3 regions of the Halomonas sp. ANAO-440 genome follow, and region 2 is predicted to be linked to each of the others. Evidence: predicted binding sites of a transcription regulator. Region 2 holds the regulator's gene; each other region holds the start of a gene.
What was found. The regulator FliA, encoded in region 2, starts transcription of late flagellar genes. The targets are predictions, from matches to a motif close to CTAAAGTTNNNNNNNNNNCNGCCGATA.
Positions count from the first base shown of each region.

Region 1: the regulator FliA is predicted to act here: its motif matches at 5,296-5,322, upstream of flgM (flagellar biosynthesis anti-sigma factor FlgM).
Region 3: the regulator FliA is predicted to act here: its motif matches at 3,777-3,803, upstream of flgK (flagellar hook-associated protein FlgK).

Region 1 covers NZ_JAHXBV010000002.1:406,991-414,111, forward strand. Annotated here, with positions in the region: gene KZO25_RS02905 (amidase) at 1-401, shown strand, start outside; gene KZO25_RS02910 (putative bifunctional diguanylate cyclase/phosphodiesterase) at 420-2,168, opposite strand; gene KZO25_RS02915 (diguanylate cyclase) at 2,511-4,481, shown strand; gene KZO25_RS02920 (flagella synthesis protein FlgN) at 4,529-4,978, opposite strand; gene flgM (flagellar biosynthesis anti-sigma factor FlgM) at 4,975-5,262, opposite strand; gene flgA (flagellar basal body P-ring formation chaperone FlgA) at 5,415-6,113, opposite strand; gene flgB (flagellar basal body rod protein FlgB) at 6,300-6,713, shown strand; gene flgC (flagellar basal body rod protein FlgC) at 6,745-7,121, shown strand, end outside.
Region 2 covers NZ_JAHXBV010000024.1:42,602-49,722, reverse strand. Annotated here, with positions in the region: gene KZO25_RS15670 (EAL domain-containing protein) at 158-934, shown strand; gene KZO25_RS15665 (EAL and HDOD domain-containing protein) at 1,030-2,232, shown strand; gene KZO25_RS15660 (RNA polymerase sigma factor FliA) at 2,261-2,968, opposite strand; gene KZO25_RS15655 (flagellar protein FlhE) at 3,045-3,524, opposite strand; gene KZO25_RS15650 (hypothetical protein) at 3,521-4,102, opposite strand; gene flhF (flagellar biosynthesis protein FlhF) at 4,103-6,292, opposite strand; gene flhA (flagellar biosynthesis protein FlhA) at 6,296-7,121, opposite strand, start outside.
Region 3 covers NZ_JAHXBV010000002.1:417,602-424,722, forward strand. Annotated here, with positions in the region: gene flgG (flagellar basal-body rod protein FlgG) at 1-577, shown strand, start outside; gene KZO25_RS02965 (flagellar basal body L-ring protein FlgH) at 628-1,317, shown strand; gene KZO25_RS02970 (flagellar basal body P-ring protein FlgI) at 1,344-2,495, shown strand; gene flgJ (flagellar assembly peptidoglycan hydrolase FlgJ) at 2,495-3,628, shown strand; gene flgK (flagellar hook-associated protein FlgK) at 3,834-5,786, shown strand; gene flgL (flagellar hook-associated protein FlgL) at 5,807-7,105, shown strand.

The DNA of each region.
Region 1 (7,121 bases), on a different contig from region 2:
CGGATGCCAGGCGAGCCGAGCAGTGGAGTGCGCTGGAACTGTTTTGCGCCCTGCGTGGCCGGGCCCGCTTGACCCAGCAGCTGGAGTACTTCAATCAGCAGTATCATCTGGTGATGACACCCTCGGTGGCGATCTCGCCATTCGAGCTTTTGCACAATGTGCCGCCTGAACGGGACATGCGAGACTGGGAGGAGTGGGCGCCGTTTTCCTACCCTTTCAACCTCAGCCAACAGCCTGCGGCATCGGTGCCCTGTGGCTTTACCGACGCCGGCTTACCCGTCGGTTTTCAACTGGCGGGGGGGAAGCATGATGACGCGCGCGTTCTGCGGGTCGCCCATGCCTTCATGGAGGCCTATCCAGCACGCTATCCCGCGGTGCCTAACCCGTATCAGAGCGGATAGAGCGCGATCCAGTCCAGGCTATCGGCGGGCTGACGCGCGTTCGGATAGCCACTGCTCCAGCTCCTCTGCGGATATGGCGGGACAGTAGTGATCGCCCTGTACATGCTTGCAGGATAGGCGGCTCACGGTGGTGGCTATAGCCTGATCATCGATGCCAATGACTACCGGATCGATATGGAGGGCCTGAAGTAGACGGCACAGCGCTTCCATCAGGTTGCGCTCATCCTGATGGGGTGCACTGGTCAGGCCGGCATTTATCTTGGCTCTGTCAAAGGGTAGGCGAGAGAGCCAGGCGAGGTCGAAAGAGTGGGTGCCCAGTCCATCGATGGTGAGGCGAACGCCCAGCCTCTCCAGCCGCTTGAGCATATGGGACGTGCCGTCCAGGTTGCTGGACAACCCTTGGCTAGGTATCTGCAGCACCATCCAGGCCAGTGAGTCGACCTGCTGGTGACGCAGAAAATGGTCGAGAGGTCTTCTATCGAAGGTATCGTGTACCAAATGTGACTCGCAGAGACGAATCGATACGGGCAGTTGGGCAAGCGATGAAGCGCTTTCCAGCCAACGCAGATGATGGGCGATGACGCTCTGTATCACCCAGCGATCAAGGCGAATACCCAAGCCCAAGCGGCATATGGTGTCGCCGAAGGCGTCAGGGGGAAGTTTCCATTCCATGGGATGTTGCCAGCGCAGTACGGCCTCCAGGCCGGTGCAGCAGCCGGTATCGACATCGATTTCGGGTTGGAAGAGGAGGCGAAAATGGCGCTCGGGTAGATGAATGGCTTCGCTCAGCCGGCTCTCGAGACGATGTTTTTCCTTCAACTTGGCCGTCAGGCGATGATCGACGAAGGCCAGGCGTCCCGGTCCCTTCTTTCGCGCCGTATACATGGCGCTGCGTGCCGCGGTGATCAGCGCTTCCTCATCCTGGGCGTCGCTCGGGTAAAGGGCGATGCCGATGGAAGCCGTCAGCAGCAGATAGCGACTCCCGGAGAGAAAAGGCGGCTCCAGCGCCTCCTGTAGCCGCTCTGTCACCACCTGGGCGGCTTCCGCCGTGCCATCCTTTTCCAGCAAGACGATGAACTGGTCGCCACCCAGCCTGGCCAGGGTGTCACGGCTGCGCAGGGCTTTCTGCAGTCGCTGGGCCAGCTCGCCCAGCAGTCGGTCCCCTTCCACGTGTCCGACGGCATCATTGATCGCCTTGAACCGATCGATATCGATGAACAGTACGGCAAGCCCGTTCTCGGCACGCTCCGCCTGGGCCAGGGCGTGATTGAGGCGGTCACGCAGCAGCAGCCAGTTGGGGAGTCCGGTCATCGGGTCGACATGGACCCAGTGTCTGTCACCTAGCTGTTTTCCACTGGGGGTGGCGAGGCTGACGAAGGTGCGCAGATAGTGATGCGGCTGCTGCTGTGCATCGAGCAGGGCATCGACGGTCATCAGGACAGGCATCGACTCACCGTCGTCACGGCGGCACAGGACTTCCTGTTGCCAGGAAGAGGGCTCATCGACATTCGCGCCTGGCTCGGCTCCAATCGTCGATGGTGTCCTCAGGGAAACGAAGAAGTGTTCGACTGGCCAGCCTGCGACCTCGCTGCACTCACAGCCGGCAATGCGGCAGAAGGCCTCATTGGCCATGACGATGAGGCCTGCGGCATCTGTCAGGACCATGCCGGTCTGACCCTGCTCGAACGCGCTCTGGATGAGCCGTGCGGGATGTCGGGCCAGTGAGCTGACCCTGTCGCCGGGTGGGTGTTTGCCGTGATGACTCATCGATTCGCCGAATTAGCCCCTGCTGTTTTCGGTTGAAACGTCGAGGTGAGATTCGACGCTGCCATGAGAGATTATCGTCATAAACGGTCCAGACTTTAGCGCTGCGCAAGGTTAAATTCGGGTCTGCCCTCAAAAGCCAATCATGATTGGCTTTTGACGCCTGAGCGGGTCTCAAGTTCGGAGACCGGGCGCCGATACAAGAATAAATATGTCGACCCTTTAGGCAGCTGGGTCGCCAAGGGTGGTTTCAGGCTTAGCGTCGTGCGTAGTGGGTGGGTCGCTTGGCTCCCAATTTTATCGTCAAAGGGGACCGCGTTGCGCATATCGGTTCGGATGGAAGCAATGACTCGATTCCTCTGCTCTCTGCAGGGGCGACTGCTTGCCGGCCTTGCTGCGACGTGGCTGGTGATTGTGGGCATTCTCTTGATGCTGGCCTGGCAGTATGGCAAGGCGCTGGTGGATGAGGTCAATCTCGATCACCTGCGTGACGACTCGCGCCTGATTGCCGATGGCCTGACCGAGAAGGTCAATCGTCGCCTGAATGCCCTGGCGCGACTGGCGCCGAATCTGCAGGGAATGAGCCCGGATGAACTGGGTGATGCCCTTGAGCACAACCAGTCCCTGCTGGAATGGTTCGAGGGCATCATGGTAACCGGTCCGGACGGCGTCGTGCTTGCCGACTGGCCAGTGGTGGAGGGGCGTGTCGGTCTTGATACGTCGGAAACCGAATATTTTCGCTTGTTGAGTCACTCCCCTTGGCCCTATGTCAGCAAGCCCTTCGTGGGTCGAGCCAGCGGTGACAACCTGGTGCTGATGCTGGTACCGCGGCTCGATGAGCAGGGGGCTTTCAGCGGAGTCGTCGGAGGGATGGTCAACCTGACAGAGGGTGGGCTGTTCCGATGGCTCGAGCGAAGCTGGCTGGGAGAAGAGGGGCGCGTCTCCGTGTTGTCGGCATCGGGCGAAGTCTTGTTTCATCCTGGGCGGACGAGCAGGCAGGCGTTCAATGGTTTGCCGTCACTCGACCTGGCTTTGGAGGGCTGGGAGGGGGAAACCGTTGCCCGCGGGATCAATGGCGAGTCGACGCTGATGTCCTATCGCCAGATCAGGCCGGCGAACTGGGTGGTCAAGGTATCGTTGCCCCGGTCGCAGGTTCGTGCGCCGCTGGGAGACTATCTCGTTACCCTTTGGTGGGCCTGGCTGGTATTGGCGGTAGTCTTGATGTTCAGCATGAGTTGGCTGGTCAGGCGCATGCTCAAGCCGCTGCACCGCCTCGAGCAGCAGATCGCTCAGGTAGGGGCGGGGGAGCGTCGCTACCTGGCGCTCTCCACCAGCATGGAAGAGTTGAGGCAGGTAGCCAGCAGTTTCAACCGTCTGGAGCATGAGCGCCTCTCGGCGCTGGAGCACCTGCGGGATCGGCAGGCCTTTCTCGATGCCGTGCTGGGGTCAACGCCGATAGGCATGTTCGTGGCTGACCTCAAGGGTCACCTGAACTACATGAACCCGGCGCTGCTGGAGCTGCTGGGACTCGATGCGTCGTGTACCCCCGAGGAGTGGTGGGGCCGAATTCATCCGGATGACCGCCAGGGAACCCAGGATATGTGGCGTCACTCCCTGTCGACCGGCAACGACTTCATGCGTCAGCTCCGCTTTCATCATCAGGAAGGTGTCACCCTGTGGGTGGAAGTGCATGCAAGCCAGGTGAAGGGCAGCGATCAGCCCCTCGGGTTCGTGGGTATGGTGAAGGACATTACCGAGCGTCGCCAGCAGGAGGCGTTGCAGCGATGGGAGGCTGAACACGACCCGCTGACGGGACTGCTCAATCGCCGCGGTTTCGAGCGGCGCCTGGAGGAGGCGCTGGCGGAATACGCCAAGACCGGTACCCCGTCGGTGCTGATCCTCTTCGATCTGGACCACTTCAAGCCCATCAACGACGAAGGCGGGCATGCCCTGGGCGACGAAATGCTTCGTCGTATCGCCCAGGTGGTGGCTTGGGAGGTTCGCCGTAGCGACCACGTTGCCCGCCAGGGTGGAGACGAGTTCGCCGTGCTGCTGCCCAGCTGTACCCTGAAGCAGGCCGAGGAGATTGCGGAATCCCTGCGGCGTGTGGTTTCCGAGGTTACTGTGGTGAATGAGAGTAGGGTCTACAGCATTACACTTAGCATGGGGGTGACTGCGTTCCAGGAGGGGGATGATGCCGTCGAGACCGTGCTGGCCCGAGCCGATGCCGCCAGCTACAAGGCCAAGGCCAATGGCCGCAACGCCGTGGTCATGGCGGATCCCGACGACGGCAGCCTTATCGACTCTCTATGGTAAGAGGGTGGGCCGACTTGCTGTGGTAAACGCTTGCGGGTGGTGATGGGTCAAACCGACGTGTTGAAGCGTCCCGGCTGCGCCCTTACTCGACCGCTGGCGCCATAGGTCGTCTTCTCGGCGGCCTCGTGAATGAACTCGAGGAGGCGCTTGTTCTGGCCCATGCGCAGGCCAACAAGCTGGCCGTTCATCGTGTTGAGCCGATGGGCCTTCTGCGTTCGCTCCATGGTGCTTTCCCATGACTCCAGGCAGCCGGCATCTTCGGCGGCCTGTCGGGCACCAGCGGCGCCCTCGGCATAGCCCAGGCGCTGCTGAACGTTACGGCGCAAGGTCTCTGTGGCTTCCAGTTGCTGCAGTCGCTGCTGCTTGAGTTCGGCAACCTCGGCGAGCTGGCGCCCGTCGATATCGGCGGCGGCAAGCAGCTCGCGCTCCTGCTCAAGCAGTTCGATCACGCCATCAAGGCGCTGCTGCTGCTCGCGGAGAAGCTTGGTCAGGCTCATTCGTCACCATTACCTGCAGTCGGTTCCAGCGACTCGATCAACCCGTCGGCGATCCGGTCGGCGCGAATTTCCAGGCGGCCTTCCCGAATGGCCTCGCGAATCTCCTCGACCCTGACGGTGTCGATGTCGCGGGAGCTGTCGGCGGCATTCTGCCGCAGGTGCGTGGTGGCCGCCGGGCCGGCATCCTGCTGGCTGGACTGACTGGGACCCTTGACCGGCTGCGCTTCCTCGCGGGGCGTCGTCGGTGTCGGACGAGTCAGGGGGTTCTGGCTGTTGATCTTCACTATATTGGCCTCGTGACCGGTGCTTTTACACGCTATCGGCTGCTCCGGAGAAAACTTTAGGCAATGATATAGCGAACACGCGCGAGGCGCATCCGCAGGTTAGTGTAGCAAGCCAGCGTCGAGAGTGTCGGCATGGCATGCCGAAGCACCGCTCAGAAATCGACGATCACCATTCCTTCTCCTGCCACTCGTCCAGTGACGACCTCGCGAGAGTCGAAACGTATCCGGATGCGGTCACCCAGCCCGCCGGGCTCGAGCGCCTGCCCCTCGCGGGAGACTCGAAACCCCGTGCCCCGGGCTTCGACCACGACGCGCTGATTGCGTTCCACCAGCGGCAAGGAGCGGAACTGGTGGGCTTGCAGCGGTTGCCCGGCGCGCAGCGTGCGAGTCGCCACCTGGCCGATGATCTGCTCCGCATCGAGCAGGGCATTGTTGGGAAGCTCCGCCAGGTTGCCTTGTCGCTGTTCCAGGTGCTCCGGGCGAACCGTATCGCCAGCGTTGAGCGTGGCTGCCAGGACCGGGTACTCGCCGAGAACGCCGATTTCAGCCTGCATGTAGCGCACCTGGCGCCCATCGCTGCCGCAGCGCACACCTACCGACACACGCCCGAGAGGCAGTTCGCCTTCCCGGGTCAGGAAGGGTTGGGGTGCAATGCACTCCGGCAACCGGGCCGAAGGAGGCCGCAGCTCGATGATGATCTCCTCGCCAAGGGGCTGTGCCTCGCTGTACAGGAAGCCATGTACGGCCTGGAGCAGGGCGTCGTCGTCGGCCTTGGCGATGCCGGGAAGTAGCGTCAGGCTGGCGAGGATCGGCCACAAAGTGAACAGGAGCTTGAAGGGGTGACGCTGCATGGCATTTGGCCGAGGTTGGTGATGGTGCCAGTGAATTCTAGCGTCCCGCGATTTCATGAAACAGCGGAAATGAATGCGGAAAACCGGTCTGTTCTTGCCATTGGTGTGACACCACTCTGGCTATTCTTCACTCTCAACAAGTTCCGCACACTGTTCATATTGAGTTTCGACCACGGGAGCGCCGGCATGATCGATAAGCTCGAGGCCGCCTTTAACTACCACCAGCAGGCGCTGGGCTTGCGCCAGGAGCGCCACAAAGTGCTGGCCAGCAATATCGCCAACGCCGATACGCCGAATTACAAGGCGCGGGACATGGATTTTTCCGGCGAACTCAAGAAGGCGGTCGAGCATGGTCGCTCATCTGGTGGCGGTTTGTCACTGGCAAGAACGTCTGCGGGGCATCTGGGCGGGCAGGGCTTCGCACCGCCTAGCCAGAACTTGCTGTATCGCGTACCGGACCAGCCGAGCCTGGACGGGAACACGGTGGATATGGACCGTGAGCGTACCCAGTTCGCCGACAATGCGGTGCGCTACCAGGCGGCGTTGACCATCCTCAACAGCCGTATCCAGGGCCTGAAGAGCGCCATGCAGCCGGAGTAAGCAGCCGGAACAACCAGAGAGAGATCGTTCCATGTCGATGTTTTCCGTTTTCGATATCGCCGGCTCGGCCATGAGCGCCCAGTCGCAGCGCATGAACGTCACGGCCAGCAACCTGGCCAATGCCGACAGCGTGGCGGGGCCGGATGGTGAAGCCTATCGCGCCAAGCAGGTGCTGTTCGAGTCGCGCCACCAGGGCGCCCATGGCATCGGTGGCGTGGGCGTGCGCAGCGTGGTGGAAGATACCTCGCCCATGCGCATGGAGTACCGCCCCGAGCACCCGCTGGCCAATGACGATGGCTACGTGACCATGCCCAACGTCGAGCCGGTACACGAGATGGTCAACATGATCTCGGCTTCCCGCTCCTACCAGGCCAACGTCGAAGTCATGAACACGAGCAAGCAGATGAT
Region 2 (7,121 bases):
AGCCGCACATGATCTATGTCAAGCAATTCGCTGACCCTCCAAAGTATGCAGCGTTCAGCATGGGCAGATACGGGACTCAAGTTTCGGCCGTGTCTGCCGATGTAACAGGTAACGGGGAATCCGGTCCCCACAGCCGACAGAGACGATGGGAGTCTCCATGCATCAATGCGCCGAAAAGGATGGACGCTGCGTCATCTGCGACGGACCGCTTCCGTTCGAATTCACCATGGCCTTCCAGCCGATCGTGGACCTTGCCAGCGCCCGCGTCACCACCCATGAAGCCCTGGTGCGCGGCCCAGCGGGCGAGTCAGCCTACAGCATCCTGTCCCAGGTCACGCCCGAGCTGCTCTACCGCTTCGACCAGGCTTGCCGCGTCAGGGCCATCGAGATCGCCAGCCAACTGGGCATGAGCGAGGACCTGTCGATCAATTTCCTGCCCAATGCCGTCTATGAACCTTCCGCCTGTATCCAGGCGACCCTGGCCATCGCTGCCAAGGTGGGCTGGCCGACCGACCGGCTGGTCTTTGAAATCACCGAGACCGAGAAGGTCCGCAGCCAGGAGCATCTCCGTGGCATCATCGAGGCCTACCGCAGCATGGGGTTTGCCACCGCCCTCGATGACTTCGGCAATGGCTTCGCCAACCTGGACCTGCTCACCGACCTTCGCCCGGACCGACTCAAGATCGATCGTGTCCTGGTGGATGGCTGCGACAGCGACCCACGCCGGCAGGCCATCCTGCGCGCTATCGTCGGGCTTGGCAGTGAGCTGGGCATCTCTCTCATCGCCGAGGGCGTGGAAACCCGTGAAGAGGCGCTGTGGCTGGGGCGCAACGGATTGACGCATCAACAAGGCTTCTACTATGCCCGCCCCAGCCTGGCGAGCCTGGTTACCGGCCTGGAGCCCCGGCTTCACACCCTGAGACAGGAACTGTAGCTGGGTGGCAAGACCCTCAATCGATCGAATACGCGCAGAAGTCGCATCATGACAAAGTCTTGAGTGAGATCTCACTCAGCAGGGAGCCCAGCAACATGCCAGAGCAAGCGGATTTCAATCCTTGCACCATTGCACTTCATCCGATTCACGACACGGAGCACGCTCATGTGGCGGACCGCCTGGTCTATCGGCAAAGTGGAATGAACGAATCCGATGACACGATGGCCGACACTGCCCGGGCACTGTCCAGCGCAGTTTATGAACTCGGTGATGCCGGCCTTCTGGCTGAGCGAACGCTCTTCGTCGATCTGCCGATGGCATGGCTCGCCAGCCCGGAGCTGCTTCCTACCCCGGCACCGCGCATGGCCATCGGCATCGCCGATATGCCGGAGGTGGACGAGAAGCTTCTCGACCGCCTGGACGACATGCGGGAACGGGGTTATCGCATCGTCCTGCCCGCCAGCCTGGTGATGCAGTATCTCGAGGCGCTACTCCCCAGAACCGACATCATTCTGGTGACGACTCCCCATGACATCGATGCCAAGACTCTCGAACGCCTCCCCGCCCGCAACATCAAGCTGCTGGTGGAAAACATCGATGACCGTGAAGAGCTCGAACGCTATCGCGAGATCGGCTGCGCTTACTTTAACGGGCACTATCTGGCGCGCCCCAGCTTCATCGCCTCCCCTCCCCGGGGGAGACACGGTAACCGCGCAGCACAGATACGATTGATTCGGGCGCTCTACGAGGAAGACAGTGACATTCATCGTCTTCAGGAACTCGTGGTACAGATACCTCACCTTCATGTGGCAGTACTTAGGCGGGCCAACTCGAACTACTACAACCGTGGCGGAAAGGAGATCGATCTGTATCGGGCGATGCAGGTGCTCGGCCTGATCGAGCTAAGGCGGCTCATTCTTACACTGACCCTCGCCAGCCTCCAGCCGTCGTCCAGGATCATCCTGCGCATGGCGCTGATCCGAGCATTCATGTGCCGCAACCTGTCGGCCCCTTTCCCCATCCTGGATGCAGAAGACGCCTTTACCACCGGCCTCTTTTCGATGATGGATGCCCTGCTCGAGGAAGATCGCGACACCTTGCTCGCGCAGCTACCGCTCAACCCTCACATCCTGGCTGCACTAAAGGAGCGTGCAGGCCCCCTGGGGGCGGTACTGACGCTCTGCGAGAATCATGAGCGCCAGGTGGAGGAATCCATCAACGACATCCCGGCTGACCAGTTGCACAGTTGCTACATGGATGCCTTGGCCAGCGCACGCGCCTTGATGAACAATCTGTAGAGCCATGCCTCGATCGACAACGGGCCGGCTACTCTTCCTGTTCGCCCAGCCGGCTGCGAAGCCGGCTGACTGCCTGGCTGTGGAGCTGGCAGACCCGTGACTCGGTCACGCCCATGACGACACCAATCTCCTTGAGGTTCAGCTCTTCCTGGTAGTAGAGCGCCATCAACAGCTTTTCCCGCTCCGGTAACGCCTCGATACCCTCCACCAGCTGCTGTCGCTTCTGCTGATCAATCAATTGCTTGTAAGGCGTATCCGCCGTGGCGTCTGCAACACCGGGCTCAACGCCCTCCGCCAGCAACGCCTCGAACGGCAGCAAATGCCCGCTGTTGGTATCGTTCAACAATTGGCGATACGTCGCCAGATCCATGTCCAGCTCAGCGGCAATCTCTGTCTCTTCGGCATGTCGCCCGAGCTGCTGCTCCAGCCGCCTGACGACCTCATCGACCGCTCTGGCATTGCGTCTCACGCTGCGGGGCAGCCAGTCCCGGCTTCTGAGCTCATCCAGCATGGCGCCACGAATGCGTTGGCTGGCAAAGGTGGCGAAGCTTGCTCCCTGGGAGGAGTCGAAACGCCCCATGGCTTCAAGCAGCCCGACCGTGCCCGCCTGGATCAGGTCATCCAGCTCGATGCTCGCCGGTAGACGCACCTGAAGGGAGAGCGCCTGTCGCCTGACCAGCGGAAGATACTCCGCCAGCATGTCCCCCTGATCTATCTTGCCTCGTGCTGTGTACATACGCTTGCTCTCGTGGCTGCCAGCCCATTTCAAAGGGTGCTGATTCACTCAACAGGTTTCGCTTGCTTCAGTACCGTTAACTGTCACAACGCCCGCTACCCCGCCGACTGCCGTCATATGAACCCGCTGCGGCACGCTCCTGTTCATGGTGGTTCACGATGACCTGCAGCCCCTGCAACGTCATGGCTCGCTGTCCGCGCTCCCGCAGCGCAAACTGGAAGTAGAGCGCCGAGTCCGCCGGTATGCCTGCGAATGCTTCGGTGTGTCCCCGCGGCCCTGCCAACGTGACACAGCCACCCGCGTGACATAGCCGGGCATTCACCTCGGCGCCGGACGAGGTCTGGAACTGCCAGCTCACCCGCCCCATGACCTGATTCCGGGCCAGTTCGGCCGTAGGCGGCACCATATCCGCAGACTGGACCTGCCGGTCCGACATGACCACCTGCACTGCCGGGGCACTGGCCACCCAACTGCCCGATGCCTGTGCCAGGCTGGCAATGAGTGTGCCTCCCAGCCCCAGCAACAGTTTCGCCCACGACTGCTGTATTAGCTTCATCTTGCCAATACCAGCAGCTCGATACCAAGATAGCTTGCCGCGGCATGACGCAGATTACTCAGCAGCCCCTGTCGTCCAACGCTCGGCGGATGGACCAGCAGCATGCGCTGCGGCCCACCACGCTCGGCTACCTGCTTCAACACGCGATAGGCGCGACGGAATGCCTCCGGATCTGCATCGACCCAGAGCGCCCAACGCGCCTGCTCGCCGGCAAGCACCGGCAGATGCGGGCTGCCTGCAGGCAGTGCCACCACCCGCCATGCCCGGGGATTGCCTACCCAGTCACGACCCTCGTTGGCCCAGGCCTCGAACAGCTCTGTGACCTTACCGGTATGATGCGCGCCGGTGCCGGGAAGCCCCAATACCATCAGAGTCGTGTCCGATTCCAAACGGCGCCTCGGGCGCTGCGCCGAGGCCTGTGCAGAGGACGTGGGAGCCGAGCCGACATGGCCAGCTGGAGCGGCGCCTCCTCCCAGTGATACCAGCATCGCAGCAACGTGATCGGGGCACGCTTCCTGGGGAGCTCTTGGCGTCATGTTCGACCACTTGCGTAGCCCGGCGGCCTGATCCATACCCATCTAGCCTGACTCCCTTTCACCGAGACCCAGATGCCGAATGGCATCACGTACCATGAACAGTTGCATGAGGGATTCCAGCAGCGCCACGTCACGGCGACGCTGCCGCCCTCCAGACAGGCCCAACAGTTCGGCGCGCAGGTCCATGGCCGCTTCGTCTTCGGCCAGGTCCAGATGCGCCGCAACTGTCGCCAGACCACTTGCCATCAGCAGACGCACATCGGGCCTCACCTCCCCCAGTTCCGAAGGGGCCAGCCGCTGCCAGGCCCGCCGCGTCAACTGCGGCAGCGCATCGCCCTGAAGCTGCGCCACCAGCAACGATTGCGGATCACGCCCCAGCCGTGACGGCGTCACCCAGTAGCGCTTGGCCAGGACGCGCCCGCTCTCCGTATCACGCACGTCGCCAAGCCAGGCTCGCACCGAGACCGCTTGCACGCCCTTCCCTGCCTTGAGAGCCACTGCCACCGGCAGGCTCGAGAGGGCGAGGCGCCCCGGCGCCCCACGGAAGCGACAGGCCACATCCCCCAGCGGCTCGGCCAGCTCACCCAGCGTCGACAGTGACAGACGCTCGCCGGCATGCTCGACGCGCTGGCTGCCACGCACCTGGCTGCACCAGGTGATGGCCTTCTCCTCCAGCCAGTCAGCCGCTTCGCCATCGGGCAAACCCTGTAGCAGATGCACGCTGACCGCCAAGCGTTGCAATGCATCCTCCAGTCGCGACTGTTGCCCAGCTACCTGGCGGTGCTGAAGCAGTGGCAACGCCAACCAGCCCCCCTCCGGGTCGATGGCGATATCCGGCATGGACCAGCGCTCGCCCTTGACTCGCCGACGCTCGCTCCACAGCATGCCCAGCGCCTGCTCGGGCTCCGGGTAAGAGGACAGCAGTGACTCCAGCCGACGCTGCTGGACGACTGCCGGCAGGCCGAGCAGATCCCAGACCGCTTCCAATTGCTGGAATCCCGTCAGCCGTTGCCGCAGGGCCAGCAGCGTACTGGAGAGGCGGCGCCCCTGCCCCAGCAGGCTGGGGGAGCGCGCCGGCGCTTCCACGGCGCCCTGACGGGGCGTGGATTGCGCCATGGCAACGCGGGCCTCCAGGGCGCGGTCAACCAGTGCCGGCACGTCGGCCACGGACATATCCTCCGGCACGCGCTGGCCATGGGAGACGAACAGCAGGCGCAGGCCATGGCGCATCACGATATCCAGCACCGGCGCCAGGCGCCCGGCTTCATCCTGCTTGGTAATGATGCAGTCGCTGAGTTCAGCACCCGCCGCTTGTGCCGCCTGGCGATAGCGGATCACCACCTCTTCCAGTGTCTCGGGCTGACTGGCCGCATTGAGCAGCAGCACCAGTCTCACCGGGGCATCGCCACCACGCAGGTGTGCCACCTGCTCAATGACACGATGGTCACGCTGGCTCATGCCAACCGTATCGATGATGACCCAAGACTTGCCGCGCATGCGCTCGAGCAGGTCAGAGACCGGCTGGTCGGCATTCAGTGCATACATGGGGACATCGAGCAGCCGCGAATAGATTCGCAACTGCTCGTGGGCGCCGATACGAAAGCTGTCGGTGGTCACCAGGGCGACCGGGCGGGTACCGTGACGCATGACGTAGCGAGCGGCCAGCTTGGCAGTGGTAGTGGTCTTGCCAATGCCTGTCGGTCCGATCAGGGCCACGATGCCGGCACGATCCAGGAAAGCGTCCTCGTCGTCGAGGCCCTCCAGACGGTTGACCAACTGGCGGTGCAGCCAGCTCATGGCACGTGCATCCATATCCTGGCCGACCAGCTCTTCCGGCAAGGCCGAGACCACCTCACCGGCCAACTCCTGACGGAAGCCGGCCTCAAGCAAAAGATGCTGAAGCTGTTCGCGAAGGCCACCGAGCGCCGCCGGCGCCTGCTCGCGCGACAACAGCGCACGCATATCCTGCATCTCCTCGAGCAGCCTGGCACTCATGGCTTCGAAGGCACTCGACGCACCCTGTCCAGCAGCCGGAGGCGCAGAAGCGTTCGCCTGCGCGTGCCGTTGAGGATCGTCGCTACCACCCGGCGCCGCCGACTCGGCCATGGCCAGAATCTCGACGCCGTCATCTACTCGCCGGTTGGCCAGGATGAGGGCCTCATCGCCCAGCGCTTCGCGCACCTGGCGCATGGCATCCCGGCTGTTCACGCCGGTAAATCGCATGACACTCATCGCTTATCGACCTCCCACCAGCGTCGTGACGCGCAGTGTCCTATCATCGGGAATCTCCGCCTGTGACATGACCACGAGATGACGCAGCCGGCGACGGAGGAAGCGAGACAACAGCGGCCGCAGGCTGTGCTGCACCACCATGACAGGTGGCTCCCCGCTTGCTTCATGGCGAGTCAATGCCTGCTCCGCCTGGCTCATCAACGTCTCCGCCAGCCCTGGTTCAAGGGCACCGTTACCGTTCATCGCCTGCATCAGTACCTGCTCGAGCTGTGCCTCCAGGCCAATGACATTGAGCGTGTCCTGACCCGGGAACCACTGCTGAGTGATCGACCGGCCCAGGGCGATTCGCACAAGGGCGGTCAGCTCATTGGCATCCTGCTGCTGAGGGGCATACTCTGCCAAGGTGTCGAGAATAGTACGCATGTCGCGAATCGAAACGTCCTCTTCCAGCAGGTTCTGCAGGATACGTTGCAGCGTGGTCAAATTGATCGCCTTGGGCACCACGTCCTCAACCAGGGACTTCTGCTCCTCGCCCAGCTTGTCGAGAAGTTTCTGGACTTCCTGACGCCCCAGCATCTCGGCAGCGTGACGGTGCAGCACGTGGTTGAGATGCGTCGCCACCACGGTCCCCGCATCGACCACCGTATACCCATAGACCTGAGCATGCTCCCGCTGCCCGGAATCGATCCATACCGCCGGCAAGCCGAAGGCCGGGTCTTCAGTGGGGGTGCCTTGCAGCTGGCCCGTCACCTGGCCGGGATCAATGGCCAGCCACTGGCCCGGGAATGCCTCGGCCCGGCCGATTTCTGCGCCCTTCAGCGTAATCACG
Region 3 (7,121 bases), on a different contig from region 2:
GACCGGCGTGCGACCAGTTGCCACCGAGCGGCTGCACACACAAGGCAATCTGGAACGTACCGAGAACTCCCGAGATCTGGCCATCAACGGTAACGGCTTCTTCGAGATCCAGATGCCGGACGGCACCTCCTCCTTTACCCGTGATGGCAGCTTTCAGATCGATGAAAATGGCCAGATGGTCACCGCCAACGGTTATCCCCTAGAACCTGCCATCTTCATACCGGAGACGGCCCTGTCGGTGACGGTTGGCGAAGATGGCACGGTTTCCATCACTCAGCCGGGCGTGGCCCAGTCCCAAGATATTGGTCAGATAACCCTGACAACGTTCATCAATCCAACGGGCCTGGAGTCTGTCGGCGGCAATCTTTACAAGGAAACAACGTCCTCGGGCGTTGCCAACCAGGCAGTTCCCGGGATGGACGGCGCGGGACGTCTCTTCCAGGGCTTTGTGGAAACCTCCAACGTCAACGTGGTGGAGGAGATGGTCAGCATGATTCAGACCCAGCGCGCCTACGAGATCAATAGCCGTGCGGTGCAGACCAGCGACGAAATGCTGGCCCGGTTGAGCCAGCTCTGACAGACGACGGCATGATGATTTCCACTCCCTGCCATGGGAAGCGAGCAAGCATGAAAGGCGCGGGTTTTTCGAAATCGAGACTGATTCTGGTCCTCCTCGTCCTGGCGGTATTGGCCTTGGGCGGCTGCGCTCAAGTTCCCCGTGCCTCGGTGGTCGGGGAGCAGGAGCAGATCGCCATCATCGAGCCACCGCCTCGCCTGGCCAATGGCTCGATCTACCAGGCGCATCGCGGGTCCCAGCCGCTGTTCGAGGACCGGCGTCCGCGCATGATCGGCGATATTCTTACCATCGTTCTGGACGAGCAGGTGAGTGCCAGCAAGAACTCCCAGTCCAATGCAAACCGAAACGGCTCGATGGGTCTGGATCTTGCCGGCTTACCCGATGCCCTGGAGGAACTGGCCAAGTATGGCTTCGACGTATCGGGCAACAGCGACTTTGCTGGCGGAGGTGGCTCCCAGGCCAACAACAGCTTTACCGGAACCATCACCGTGTCGGTACTCGAGGTGATGCATAACGGCAACCTGAGAGTGCGTGGCGAGAAGCAGATCGCCATCAACCAGGGTGTGGAGTTCATCCGTTTCTCCGGTGTGGTGAACCCGCGCACCATAACCGGCCAGAATACCGTGCCCTCCACGGCAGTGGCCGATGCCCGTATCGAATACGTGGGTAGTGGCTATATCCATGAGGCGCAGCATATGGGCTGGCTGCAGCGGTTTTTCCTCAATATATCGCCCTTCTAACGATGACCGAATACCGAGGCGCAGGCATGACGCTGTTCAAGACGCTTACCAAGACGTTCCCCCATCCGCAGGCACACCGCGTCGTGGCGAAGCTGGCGCTGCTGCTGTTGGCCGGCCTGCTGGCACTGCCAGTACAGGCCGAGCGGATACGCGAGATCGCCAACTTCGCCGGCGTGCGTGACAACGTGCTGGTGGGCTATGGCCTGGTGGTTGGTCTCGACGGTACCGGTGATCAGACCATGCAGGCGCCTTTCACCGGTCAGAGCCTGACCAATATGCTGTCGCAGCTCGGCATCACCGTTCCGCCGGGCACCAACATGCAGTTGCGCAACGTGGCGGCGGTCATGATAACCGCCGACCTGCCGCCGTTTTCCCGCCCCGGCCAGCGGCTGGACATCAATGTCTCTTCCATCGGCAATGCCCGTAGCCTGCGTGGCGGTACCCTGCTCATGACGCCGCTCAAGGGTGCCGATGGCGATACTTACGCCATCGCCCAGGGCAATCTGCTGGTGGGCGGTATGGGCGCTGCTGCGGGCGGTGCCGCCGTGCAGGTCAACCAGTTGGCCGGGGGGCGTATCCCCGGGGGAGCCATGGTGGAGCGGGAAGTGCCGCTGAACCTGGGCGCCGAGGCAGGGCTGCTGGAGCTGGAACTCAAGCAGGCCGACTTCGGTACCGCCCAGCGTGTGGTCAACGCTATCAACGGCGAGTTTGGCCGGCCAGTGGCCGCGGCACGTAACTCCCGGGTCATCGCCCTGGATGGCCCCATGAACGAGAACTCACGGGTCAACTTCATGGCCCAGGTCGAGAATATCCGGATCACGCCCATGGAGGCCCCGGCCAAGGTGGTCTTCAATGCCCGCACCGGGTCGGTAGTCATGAACAGTGCGGTGACCCTGCGCAGGGCCGCCGTAGCTCATGGCAACCTCTCCATCGTCATCGATACGCGCTTCCTGGTCAGCCAGCCGCCGCCGTTCGGCGACGGCGAGACCGTGGTGGTGCCTGACACCGAGATCGAGGTCCAGGAGCAGGATGCCTACCTGCGCGTGGTCGAGGGGGCAGACCTGGTTGACGTGGTCAATGCGCTGAATGCGCTGGGTGCCACGCCCAGCGACCTGATGTCGATCCTCGAAGCCCTCAAGGCATCCGGCTCGCTGCGTGCCGACCTGGAGATCATCTGATGAGCATCCAGGACTTCAGCAGCCAGTTCGCCCTCGACGTCCAGGGCCTTGAGCGACTCAAGCACACGGCGCGCAACGATGAGGCCGCCGGCCTGAAGGGCGCCGCCCAGCAGTTCGAGGCGCTTTTCCTGCAGATGATGCTCAAGAGCATGCGTGATGCCACCCCGACCACCGGCCTGCTCGACAGCGAGCAGACCGAGTTCTACCAGTCGATGCTCGACCAGCAGTGGGCACAGACCATGGCCGGCCGCGGCATTGGCCTGGCCGATCATCTCGTTGCCCAACTGCAGAGCCAGGGCGTGGGACAAGGTCGCCAGGCGCAGGAAGTCGATCGCGAAATCAACGAGCTGATTGCCGGCATTCCCCGCGGTACGCCGCGTGTGCTCAAGGACGCACTGCAGCCTGTCGAAGAGGATGGGATCGAGGATGAGAAAGGCAGCGAGAGCCGTGTGGCGAGCATGACCGAAGCGCCGCCGGCCAGCTTCCTCGACGAGCTGGAGACCGCCCGCGGAGGCTTCATGAGCGCGGTGGACGCCTTGCCGGCAACGTCGGCAGCGGCGGGAACGGAGTCGCTGCGTAACGCCACGGTGCCTACTGCCAGTGCAGCCGAATCACGTAGCCGTGGCCAGAGCGGTGAACATGTGACGCGCTTCATGGACAAGCTCACTGCACCCGCCCAGGCAGCCAGTCGGCGTACCGGCGTGCCTGCGGAGTTGATCCTGGCCCAGGCGGCACTGGAAACCGGCTGGGGGCGTCACGAGATTGCGAAGGCCGACGGCGGCAACAGCCACAATCTCTTCGGCATCAAGGCCGGCAGCAGCTGGCGTGGCCCCACCACGGACGTGACGACCCACGAGTACATCAACGGCAACCGAACCCGGATCGTTGACTCCTTCCGTGTCTACGGTTCCTTCGAGGAGGCCTTCACCGACTATGCCAACCTGATCGGGAACAACCCTCGCTACGCGGCAGTGACCACGGCGGGCAGTGCCGAACAGGCGGCCAGGGCGCTGCAGGCCGGGGGCTACGCCACCGACCCGGCCTACGCCGACAAGCTGATTTCGATCATGAACACCATGGGGCCGCAGGTTGCCCAGGGTGACAACGACTCTTTGGTCTTCCTGCGCTACTAGGCTGTGTCCGAAAACTGACTGCGCTCGACCATACGGCGTTAAAAATCGGCTCAAAGTACTCATTTACACCCTGTAAGCTCCGTCTTTTCGCCGATTTTTGCCTTGTTTGGCCTTCGCTCGCCGACTTTTCAGACAAAGCCTAAAGGCGCTAAAGTTTTTCTTCTAGAGGCCGATATTTCGGACATTGGCGAAAGGAAACGACACCATGAGCATGTTCTCTATCGGTCTCAGCGGCCTGAATGCCGCTCAGAATGCGCTGAATACCACCAGCAACAACATCAGCAACGTCTATACGCCGGGCTACAATCGTGAGCTGACGATTCTGGGCCAGCAGGGCGCTACCGCTGGCGGCGTGCAGGTCAACGACATTCAGCGCCAGTTCAACCAGTTCGTGGCCTCGCAGCTCAATGCCGCGACCAGCTCGTCGAGCGCGCTTGCGACCTACGAGAACCAGATCAGCCAGATCGACAACCTGCTGGCCGATAGGGAAGCGGGCCTGGCGCCGCTGATGCAGAACTTCTTCTCCTCCCTCGAGGACCTGGCCGGCGCTCCGTCCGATCCCGCCGCACGGCAGGGCGTATTGGGTACAACCAATACGCTGACCGCCCAGTTTCGGTCCTTCGACGGCTACCTGCAGGACATGCAGCAGGGCATCAACGGTCAGATCAGTGACGAAGTCACCCAGATCAACAATACGACCGAGCAATTGGCGACCCTCAATCGGGAGATCGCCCTAGCCCGTGCGCGCAGCGGCGAGGCGCCTAACAGCCTGCTCAACCAGCGCGATCAGCTGGTGCATGAGCTCAGCGAGCGCATGGATGTCCGGCTCAACATCCAGGACGGGAAGTCCTACAACATCAGCCTGCCCAACGGGCAGCCGCTGGTGGCCGGCACCAATCACTATCGTCTCGAAGCCATGGATGCTCCGAACGATCCGCAGCGCACCGTGCTCGGCTATCGGGACTCCGGTGGCAACCTGGTGGCCATGCCCGAGGACACCATCAAGGGTGGCACCCTGGGCGGCCTGATGACATTCCGCGCAGAGACGCTGGACAAGACCCAGAACCAGATCGGCCAGCTCGCCGTATCGATGGTGACCGGTTTCAACGAGCAGCACCGTCTGGGTCAGGATCTCAATGGCGAGCAGGGCGGCGACTTCTTCAGTATCGGTCAGCCCCAGGCCTACTCCTACCCGCGTAATACCGGTGGTGCAGAAGTCATCGATACGAGCTTCGATGCGGCAAATATCCATCAGTTGCGTGCGACGGACTATACAGTGCGCTTCGGCGCTCCAGATGATCCACCCCAGGTCATCCGCAAGGACAATGGCCAGCAGCTGGCAGCCGATCAGGTCGATTGGGATGCTGGAACAAATACGCTGGCCTTTGGTGGTATCACGCTCGAGTTCAGCGATACGCCAAACATTGGTAATCGCTATGAAGTGCAGCCAGTGCGCCGCGCCTCGGCCAACATGGAGTCGCAGATCATCGACCTGGACAAGATCGCCGCGGGAAGCTACGTGGCCGCCAGCGGTGACATGGTCAGTGGCCAGCTACGTGCTGAAACGGAAGCGCTTACTGGACTTGTTGGTAGCGAAAATTATGCCATGTCTTTGAACAGCGATGGCACGTTGATATTCGGCGCTGGAGATGGCGAAGTTAGGCCTGCCACTGTGCTTGTTAACGGCGAGGAGCGCACCGTAAACGGCGATGGAACGGTGAGTGGCGCTTCTTTGACCGCTGGAGCGACACTCACTGTGGATGGGATCAGCTTCAAGGTGAAACTGCCCAATGCCACCCAGGGTGAGTTTACGCTCGGCCTGGGCATCGCCGCTTCCGGCACCGGCGATAACCGTAACGCCCTGGCCCTGCAAAACCTGCAGAGCCAGGCGCTGGTGGCCGGCCGGTCGTCGCTCAGCCAAGCCTACGGCGGCATGGTCAGCGATGTCGGCAACCAGGCGAATATCGTCCAGGTCAACCTCGATGCGCGCCAAGGCCTGACCGCCCAGCTCAAGGCGGTGCAGCAGTCGGAATCTGGGGTCAACCTGGATGAGGAAGCGGCCAACCTGATTCGCTACCAGCAGTTCTATTCCGCCAATGCCCGAGTGATCGATACCGCGTCAACGGTGTTCGATACCATTCTCGGTCTGCGTAACTGATTCGAAGGGAGTCCAGCGCGATGCGTATCAGCACCGTCACCATGTTCGAGCAGAGCGTCTCGTCCATGAACCGTCAGCAGGGCGACTTCCTCAAGGTCGGTCAGCAAATCGCCAGTGGCCGCCGGGTGGTGAATCCCTCCGACGACCCCCAGGCATCGTCGCGGGCCGTGGGCGTATCCCAGGCCAAGGCGATTACCCAGCAGTTCGCCGATGCGCGGATTTCCGCACGCAATTCTCTGTCACAGGCGGAAAGCGTCCTCAACAGCGTCAGCGATGCCGTGACCAGCGCCAAGACACTGCTGGTGCAGGCGGCAAGCGACACTCTGAGCGATGTGGACCGCCAGTCGGTGGCAAGCGAACTGCGCGGGATCTACGAGACGCTGATCGGCCAGGCCAACGCCTCCGACGGCAATGGCCGCTACCTGTTCGGCGGCTACCGCGACGATTCGCCGCCCTTTGCCCGTACCGCTGGTGAAGGCGTTCAGGGCACGCAGTACATTGGCGACGAGAACACTCGTGAGCAGCGCATCGATGCCTCGCGCCTGCTGCCGGTGGCCGATAACGGCAAGTCGATCTTCCAGAGCGTACCTTCAGGCGCTGGCTATGTGGCGCGGGCCGAGCGTGATAGCGGTGGGGAGAGCATTGGCACCCAGGTGGGTTTTGACCGCAATCAGGGCTCGGTTAGCTTCAAGGGCCCTAGCCGTGTAGATCCAGGTAACGAGCTATTTGGCGAGAGCTTTACGATACAATTTGATGTTGATGTAGACGGTTTTCCTGTTGTCCAAGCAGTAGATTCTAATGGCAACCTTTTGACGTACACCAATGGTGACGAAGTCCTTAATGAGTCATATGAATCTGGCAAATTGGTCAGCTTCGGCGGTATCAGTATTACCCTCGAGGGGGAGCCGGAAGTGGGCGACCAGATCCAACTGCGTCCGGCCAACGCCCAGGGCGCCAACCAGGACCTGTTCAAGTCGTTGAAGGACGCCATCGACGTGCTGGAGATGGACCAGCAGGGTCAGCCCGAGAATCGCGCCCACTTCCGCAATACGATCAACGCCGTGATGCGCGAGATGGATAACAGCCTCGACAACGTCCTCACGGTGCGCGCCTCCATGGGGGCACGTCTCAACGAGCTGGATGTGGTCGATGCGGTGGGCAGCAACCGCATGATGAACTACGACAAGACGCTTTCCGACCTGGTGGACCTGGACTACAGCGAAGCCATCGCCGAATACAGCCTGCGTCAGGTGGGCCTGCAGGCGGCCCAGAAGGCCTTTGTCGATGTAAAGGGCTTGTCGCTGTTCAACTTCCTGTAATCCCATGTCCTGATGT